2 regions of the Brevibacillus sp. AF8 genome follow, and region 1 is predicted to be linked to the other one. Evidence: riboswitches for the same ligand, from Rfam matches in the RefSeq annotation. Region 1 holds a riboswitch; the other holds the start of a gene.

The links. A riboswitch is a leader RNA that binds a small molecule or an ion and turns the genes downstream of it on or off. The one in region 1 is predicted to bind S-adenosylmethionine.
Region 2: another riboswitch for S-adenosylmethionine. It lies ahead of KB186_RS14730 (BMP family lipoprotein); the one in region 1 lies ahead of KB186_RS07200 (homoserine dehydrogenase).

Annotation. Positions count from the first base shown of each region.
Region 1 covers NZ_JAGQDN010000003.1:183,982-188,388, reverse strand. Annotated here, with positions in the region: gene KB186_RS07215 (cyclase family protein) at 1-203, shown strand, start outside; gene KB186_RS07210 (DinB family protein) at 221-784, shown strand; cobalamin riboswitch at 810-1,015, shown strand; gene KB186_RS07205 (hypothetical protein) at 1,172-1,309, shown strand; SAM riboswitch class I at 1,405-1,511, shown strand; SAM riboswitch class I at 1,576-1,687, shown strand; gene KB186_RS07200 (homoserine dehydrogenase) at 1,775-3,040, shown strand; gene KB186_RS07195 (CapA family protein) at 3,103-4,272, opposite strand; gene KB186_RS07190 (VOC family protein) at 4,351-4,407, shown strand, end outside.
Region 2 covers NZ_JAGQDN010000010.1:31,730-36,136, forward strand. Annotated here, with positions in the region: gene KB186_RS14720 (DUF3298 and DUF4163 domain-containing protein) at 1-562, opposite strand, end outside; gene KB186_RS14725 (methyl-accepting chemotaxis protein) at 718-2,193, shown strand; SAM riboswitch class I at 2,346-2,468, shown strand; gene KB186_RS14730 (BMP family lipoprotein) at 2,668-3,696, shown strand; gene KB186_RS14735 (ABC transporter ATP-binding protein) at 3,803-4,407, shown strand, end outside.

The DNA of each region.
Region 1 (4,407 bases):
GTAGCCAGGAGGGTCACCCCACACATAAAAAGCTGTTTGCAGCGGGAGTCATTGTCATAGAAGGCTTGCGGCTAGCAGAGGTCCCACCAGGCGAGTACTTTCTGGTAGCTGCCCCACTCAAGCTGATTGGCACCGATGCAGCCCCGGCAAGGGTCCTATTGTTTGAAGGTTTACATAGCAATTTGTCTATCGAAACTGAATGACGAGGAGTGGGAAACGTATGCTCAGACGACCAGAGCGGGATGAATACGCTGCTTATTTTGACTATTATATTGGACTTGTACCGGAGGGGGAGCTGCAAACGATCCTCACACAACAAGGAGAGAGGCAAGTCGCATTATTTTCCTCACTTGCGCCCGAGCAAATTGATTATCGGTATGCACCAGGCAAATGGACGGTAAAAGAGGTTTTGGGTCATCTCATCGATACAGAACGCATCATGAGCTATCGCTTGTTGAGAATTGCGAGAGGAGATCAGACACCCCTCGTCGGTTTTGATGAGAATGCTTTTGTTGAACACGGGGGCTTTCAACTAAGAGACCTCTCAGATTTATTGGAAGAGTACAAGGCTGTTCGTGCTTCCACCATCGCGCAGGTCCGCGGAATCTCTCCGGAAGCATGGACGCGTACAGGACTTGCCAACGGAAACAAACTATCTGCAAAGACATTGGCCTACGTGATTGCTGGACATGAAGCTCACCACACTACCATTTTGAAAGAGCGGTATTTGGGGAAGGAATGGCAACTGGCCCACGAACAAGGTTCGCAATACACGGAAAAATAACTGAGGAGAGTAGCAAGAAAAGACAATTTCATAGGTGGAAACAGGTTCCTTAGGGCGTTACCAATTCGCCCCAAGGATAATAGGGAAGCTCGGTGCAAATCCGACACGGTCCCGCCACTGTAAGAGGGGAGTCAGCGTCCAACAAGCCACTGGTCTATCCAAATAGACGGGGAAGGCGACGCTAGACGATGAACCCATAGTCAGGAGACCTGCCTGTTTCGACAACACTGATAGACCTACGGGAGATAGGGAGGTGTTAGAGATGGCTTGCGAAAAACAGCGAGTGGACAAGTACGTCCCTCCTTTTCTGGCATTTTCTAACGATCGTCACGGTCGAGCGGAAAATGCTTTTTTTATTTTGGGCAGGATAAAAGAAGAGGAGGGCGTATGATGATTCAAGTTTTTATTTGCCAATGGTGCGGATATGTTGAGGAAAAGGAGCTGCCTGAGGACTGCCACGAGGGCGTGTTTCATTGCACTTGCTGCAGTATGGAAGAGGTAGAAAGCCTGTTCACCTACAACTGAAAGCTTTGCCAAAATCAGCTTGCAATCAGAAAAGAAAGAATTTTGTTGACGCTTGCCTTGGAATTTCTTAGAATAAAGCTCAACAGCATAAATGGTTCTTATCCAGAGAGGTGGAGGGTCTGGCCCGATGAAGCCCGGCAACCGTTGCATATAGCGACAAGGTGCCAATTCCTGCGAGACGTTTCGTCTCGAAAGATAAGAAGCGGGTTACTCCATTGGTAGATGAACCTTCTTCTTAGCGAAGAAGGTTTTTTAATTTCATATTTTCTTTATCCAGAGAGGTGGAGGGACTGGCCCGATGAAGCCCGGCAACCGTCACGCATATTTTGTGACAAGGTGCCAATTCCTGCAGGACATATACGTCCTGGGAGATAAGGAGGGGGAGCATTAGCTACTTACAAGCCTTCTTCTTATCGAAGATGGCTTTTTCTTTTTATCCAAAATTCGGGGTATGGGGTGGTTAGAATGAGTGCAGAAGTGGTACGCGTAGGATTATTGGGATTGGGGACAGTGGGTGGAGGCGTAATCAAAACGATTCGCTCGCAACAGGAGAAGCTGGCTACTCGTCTGGGTAAACGAATTGAAATCGTCAAGGCATTGGTGCGTGACTCGGAAAAAGAGCGGGCGGTTCATGTCGACCCGGCTTTATTGACAACAGATTTTGAGGATGTATTGAGAAGCGATGTGGATATCGTGGTGGAGGTCATGGGTGGTGTAGAACCTACCTATGACTACGTTCGTGCTTTGATCAAAAAGGGCTGCCATGTGGTAACTGCCAACAAAGAGCTCCTGGCGAAAAAAGGAACAGAGCTAGTCGATTTGGCAAATCAGCATCAAGTGCATCTTGCCTATGAAGCGAGTGTGGCAGGGGGCATCCCGATCTTGAGTGTGCTGAGGCAGTTCCTTCGCACGAATGATATCCAAGGTGTTCGCGGTATTCTCAACGGAACAACGAACTTCATCTTGACGAAAATGGAAGCAGAGCAGCTCTCATATCAGGAGGTGCTCAAGCAAGCGCAGGAGCTGGGCTATGCGGAAGCAGACCCTCGTTCGGATGTAGAAGGCTTCGATGCTATGTACAAATTGTATATCTTGGCACAGCTTGTTTACGGAGAATCGCTGCCTTTAGCGGATGTTGTTCGTAAAGGAATTGCAGATTTGTCAGCAGGTCACATTCGGATTGCAAGCGAGCTGGGGTATCGGATCAAGCTGATCGCACAGGCCTATCAAGCTGAGAAAGGAATTCGCCTATCTGTTGAACCAACCATGCTTCCGCTGAGCCATCCGTTGGCGCAAATCCACGACGCATTTAATGCTGTCCAGCTATCCGGCAACATCGTGGGAGACTTGCTGTTTACAGGAAGAGGGGCGGGAGAGCTTCCTACAGCAAGTGCAGTCGTGGAGGATTTGGCCTATTTATTGACACAGCCATTCACGCCGCATCCTACCTGGAAAGAAAAAACGGCTGACAAAGCTGGAGCTACATCGGACTCGGCAGAACACGTCCTGTGTTATCTTGAGGGCTCATGTCATACTGCGACGCCAGACCGAGTCTTGCATTTCCTTCAGCAGGCAGGAGTGAACGTACATAAGCTAAAAGTCCAATTCGATTTGGGTGGCGTCTTGCGCGCAGGCTTGATCGTGACAGGAATCAGTGAAGAGCATGAGTCTTTGTTGAAAAATGATTTTGGCTTAGAAGTGCGCTGCTTCCCTGTTCTTGAATCTGCGTAAGGAAGAGGAATCATATGAAGAAAAGCCGTATTTCTAGGTATCTGGAAACACGGCTTCTTTTGTCAGGGGGCAGTCTCCACTGCTTTAGCACGTGGCTGCACACGCCCGTCACTTTGAATGTCGACACTCTCAGAAATGGATTCGATGCGTTTTAGCAGGGCAGCGCCATTGCTTTCATTCATGGGTACGGCTTGTCCCAATTCTGCGTGAAACGGAAGCATCGTCAGTTCACAATCGCCGCTTTTCGTACAGCTTGCTTGCAGGACCATCGTTTCCCAAGTCTTGGGTTCGTTTGACCGTGTAAAAATGAAATTGCCAAGACTGTACGCAATCCATTTGTCGTTGTATCGTTCAAAGCCTTGAAGTACGTGGGGATGACCGCCGACAATCAAATCTGCACCAGCATCGATGTAGGCACGGGACAGCTCTTTTTGATGATCGACAGGATAGTCGGAGCGTTCCTTGCCCCAGTGTGCAATCACCACGACGAGATCAGCTTGGCTGTTCGCATCCTGGATCGCTTTCACTGCCAGTGTAGGATCATAGGAAGCGGCCATACCTGGCTGGGAATCTCCTGCAAACCAGCTCGTTTCGGGAATGACCCTGCTGAAGCCGAGAATCGCGATCTTGATGCCGTTCTTTTCTATGAATACAGGTGAATAGGCACGGCTGGCATCTTTACCGGCGCCGACGTATTCAATCCGGTTTTCGTCCAAAGCGTCAAAAGTATCCAACAATCCTGGAACCCCTTGGTCCATGGAGTGGTTATTGGCGAGATTCACCACATCAATCCCCGCGTTTTTCATGGCAGGAACAGCAAGTGGCGATGATTTGTAGACATACTCCTTGTTTTGAGCGGCAACACCTGTGACGGTGATAGGCGTCTCCAAATTGGCAATGGTGATATCATCTTGCAAAAAGAGCGAGCTTACATGTTTATATGGGTAGTCATAGCTGTTTGCGAGTAAGGTTTTCTCAACATTTCCTGACATCATGATGTCACCGACAAAGGTGAGCTGCACAGAAGTCTTTTGGTTCGCGGTATTGTCAGGAGTAGGCTGTGTGTTCGGGTTGGCATGTTCTCCATCCATGGCAATTTGGAATAGGTAGTAGGTTCCGACGACGAAGATGGCCAACAAGCTAAATAGGAGCGTGTTCTTTCCCATACGTACCCATTTTCTGCGTGAGCGCTTGCGCCGAGCATGTATCCGGCTTGATCTGTTCTCGTTCATTTTTCCCCCTTGTCTTTCTATCCTTACATAAATGAAGTTTGATATCCTATAAGTAATACGAAAAAGGGGCGAAAAAAGGTGCGATTAACTTTTGATCATTTGGTTCATTTTGTACATCGGACTCCACAGGAAGCA
Region 2 (4,407 bases), on a different contig from region 1:
CATAGACCGAAATGGGGAACATGGGGAAACCGACGTAGTAAGGAGTAATTTCGTACAACTGGAAGTAAATGACCAGTGCTTTATCGGCGAGATAATAATCTTGATCGGGCTTAATCGAAGTAAAGCCATTAAGAGTGGGGATGTTTCTTTCTTTGATTTGACGCTGGATGTTTTCGGAAATTACCTTGACGTAATCGCTTCCTGGCTTGAATAATTCACGCAGCGTATACAGCTTGCCTGTTTGGATATCTGCGGTGATCGACCCGAGGAAGGTCATGCCGTGTGCCATTTGCGGTGTGTAGGCGTAGTTGCTCAACACGACGCTGAAAATACCGCGTTCGTTTGTCTTGATTTCGTAGCTTCCTTGCATTTCTGTATTTCCCGGTACCTGGACCCGTTGTTGCTCATGAATTAAGCCTTGAACCGTTTGATAAATCGCCCGGTTGATATCTTTTTCCGCTTGCTGGTTGGCTAGGCCTGCCAATTGGGGATAGTAAATCGTGGTGTTCGGACGGCTGATCGTACGTGTCAGCACAGTAGCTGGCAATTGATTGAGTTCCACTTTTTTCCGTTTGCCTCCTGTACGTGTGAGTTGTGTAATAGCCTATTCGAAATTGTTTTTGGCTGTTCTCACTTTTTTCACAAATTTGGCAAAGGTTTGGCTATATAATGGGGAAAGAATCCGATACATAAGTAATAAGGAAAAGGGGGGCAATTATGATTCAATTGATTCGCAATACCTTGACTGACAAAGAAGGCTTTATGATTTTCATCCTATGGAATCATTTGTGGATGGCGGGACTCATTGCCTACCAAGTGGATGTGAACTTCTGGAAAGTGACGTCCTTGGGATTGCTGGTCACTTTAATTGTTTCGCCGTATTATTTCATTCGCAAAGATAGTCTTGTGATTCGTTATCTGGTAGCAATTGGACTCATGTTCTATGCGATTTCATTCGATCACTTTACCGATTACCAAGAGATCACCTTCCTCGCTTTTATCGTCATGGGCTTTTTGGCAGCCTATTTGGATTGGAAGCTGGTCGTAACAGCGGGAATTACCCAAATCATTGTCACGGTTATCGGGTTCTACACAGGAACCTACCAGATCTTCGATGGTGATTTTTCGGAGCTCAATTTGCTTATGCGTATTGTCACGCTTCTCATGATGATGGGAGCCGTCACGTATCTGTGTCTCGCCGGACAAGCCTCCCTGCAAAAAGCGCACGACGCAAGGCAGGAAGCGGAAGAGAAGGAGCGCCGTTTGGGAGAAATGCTTTTGAACATCCAGCAAATGACCGAGCAGCTGGATCGTACCAGCGATCATGTGCATGAGCATGCGGAAGGTACAAAGCGCAATACCGATGAAATGATGGTAGCCTTCAAGGAAGTCGCCGTCGGTATGGAATCGCAGGCGAATTCTACGGTGAAGATCGAAGAAGAGGTTCAATCTATCGATCAGGAAATCGAGGCGGTCACAACACAGACCAACGCAATGAAAACTGAATCGCAACAAAATAACCGTCGCCTGACAGAAAGTGTTCAGATGATGAACGAGCTGTCCTCGCAGATGGAGCAAATTGTACAGGCAGTCAATGTGGCAGCTTCTACGATTCACCAGCTCAATCGACAGGCGAATCGCGTAGAGGAAATTGTCGGCGCTATTAATCAGATCGCGACACAAACGAATCTCTTGGCACTGAATGCGGCGATTGAATCGGCGCGTGCAGGCGAGCATGGTCGGGGATTTGCTGTTGTAGCGGATGAGGTACGCAAGCTGGCAGAACAAAGCGCGACAGCTACGCAGGAAATTACCGACATTCTCAAGTCACTCCACCAGGAAAGTGAGAATGCGGTGCAGCATATGAGCAATGGGGAAGTGTCTGTTGCAAAAGGCCAAGAGCTGGCCGTAAAAACAGTGGCCTCCATCGAAGCCGTGCGTGCCGGGATGATGGCCTTCCTGGAAGCTGCTGATCAAGTAAGCTCCAGCATGGACCGGGTAAAAGTGCGTTCCGGCGAAGTTGCCATCGAGATGTCGACCATTACAGCGGTAACCGAGGAATCGGTAGCCAACCTAGAAGAGCTGTTTGCGACAGCAGAAAACCAGCATCAAAAAGTGCGTGAGATTACGGAAGAGCTGGGCGAGTTGAATACGTTGTCTCATCGCCTCCAGCAAACCTTTCACGTAAATTAGAGGCTGTGCTTCTCGCCAAGTTAAACGGTGCTGAAAAGACGACTTTTTAAACTTCGATTCACTTTTAGAAGTGTTTGGAATTGAGAAAAAAGAATTGCATTTTTGAACCGTTCTGCTAGAATGAATTCCATTGTAACTGAATATATTCACCTACCTTATCAAGAGCGGCGGAGGGACTGGCCCGATGATGCCCGGCAACCACTGATCATGTCTATGCATGAACAGAAAGGTGCCAATTCCTGCAAAACCTGTACCATGGTTTTGACAGATGAGGAAGAGAACGGCTACGTACGCAAACTCTTCCTCCGGGAAGAGTTTTTTTGTGTATTTGTAAATGGGGAGGAGGAATAAACGAACGATAAATTAATTTTATAAGATAATATTCGTAAATAGTATTGAAAAAATAGGTAAAAAGCCGTACATTACCTAATAGGATAAAGAAAAACGTAAAGTTCGGATAGGGAGAGATACATCATGAAGAAGTTATTGCTGGCATTAACGACATTCGCAGTATTGGCAACAGGCTGCTCGACTGGAACCAGCGCACCTGCAGATCAGCCAGGAGGACAAGCAGCAGGACAAGAGGGCGCGGCCAAAAAGCGAATTGCCTTGATTTTGCCCGAGAAAATCGGTGTGAATCCGTTCTTCCAACAAATGGATGAAGGGGCGAAGAAAGCCGCACAAGAGCTGGGCGCAGAAGTGAAAACGATCGAATCTACGGACCATGGAGCGATTGAAGAAAATCTGCGTGTAGCTGTTGCAGAAAATTATGATTTGATCATCACTTCTTCCTTTACATCAGAGGATGCATTGAAAAAAGTAGCTACCGAAAATCCTGACCGTAATTTTGCGATTATTGATACCGTAGTAGATTTGCCAAACGTACGCAGTGTTACTTTCCGCGAGCAGGAAGCGGCTTACCTGGTGGGAGCAGCAGCAGGCTTGGCAACGAAAACGAACAAAGTAGGTATGGTTGTCGCTCTTGATATTCCGCAGTTGAAAAAATGGACAGTTGGCTTCGGAGAGGGCTTGAAAGCGACGAATCCAAAAGCAGAGCTGATGGTCAATTATGTAGGAAGCTTCACTGACCCGGCAAAAGCGAAGGAGTTGGCTTTGCTCCAAGCTTCCAAAGGCGCTGACTTCATTAACGGTGCAGCAGCAGTAGGCGATCTCGGCGTTTTCGAAGCAGCGAAGGAAAAAGGCTTCTTCACAGCAGGTCAGGACGTTGACCGTACCACGATTGACCCAGAGCATATTGTTCTGTCCCAATTGAAAGGGACTGACGCGGCAGCTTATGAAACCGTGAAGACCTTTGTAGAAGGAACGTTCAAACCAGGTGTTGTGGCGTACGGCTTGAAGGAAAAAGGTGTTGGCGTAACCTATGTCACGCACGAAAGCAAAACGCCGCTGAACGCGTTTATTGGACAAGAAGTCGTGGATAAAGTGAAAGCGATCAGCGATGAGATCGTAGCGGGAACTCGCCAAGTACCAGATAAATTCTAAACACGCACGTCAAAATGCTTGTGCACAGTGATGGATGTGACCGACTACGGCTGTGTAGTCGGTCTTCCATTTTCATAAAAGGACGTACAGAAATGAGGGAGTGGGAATGACCGAACGCTTGGAAATGAGGGCCATGACCAAGAAGTACGGAGATTTTACCGCCAACGACAAGGTGTCGTTCTCACTGGCAGCAGGAGAAGTCCACGCGATTGTCGGGGAAAATGGGGCGGGCAAAACGACACTGATGCGGATGCTGTACGGGATGGAGCAGCCGACGTCGGGAGAGATCGTGTTAAACGGCAAGCCAGTTGTTTTTCGCGGACCAGAGGACGCGATTCGAAATGGAATCGGGATGGTTCACCAGCACTTTATGCTCTTCGGAGAATTCAGTGTGGCTGAAAATATCGTGATCGGATATGAGCCGAGGCAAGCGGGTTTTTTCAAAAGAAAGGATGCGGAGGACAAGGTGCGGGCGCTGAGTGAGCAGTATCGCATTCCGATTCAACCGCAGACCAAGGTAGCGAATTGCTCGATTGGGGAACAGCAACGGGTCGAAATTCTGAAGGTCCTGTATCAGGGAGCGGATATTATCGTGTTGGACGAGCCGACCGCTGTCCTTACCCCGCTGGAGGTACGCGACCTGCTGCAAACGATTCGAAACCTGGCAGAGAGCGGCAAGAGCGTCATTTTGATTACACATAAGTTGCAGGA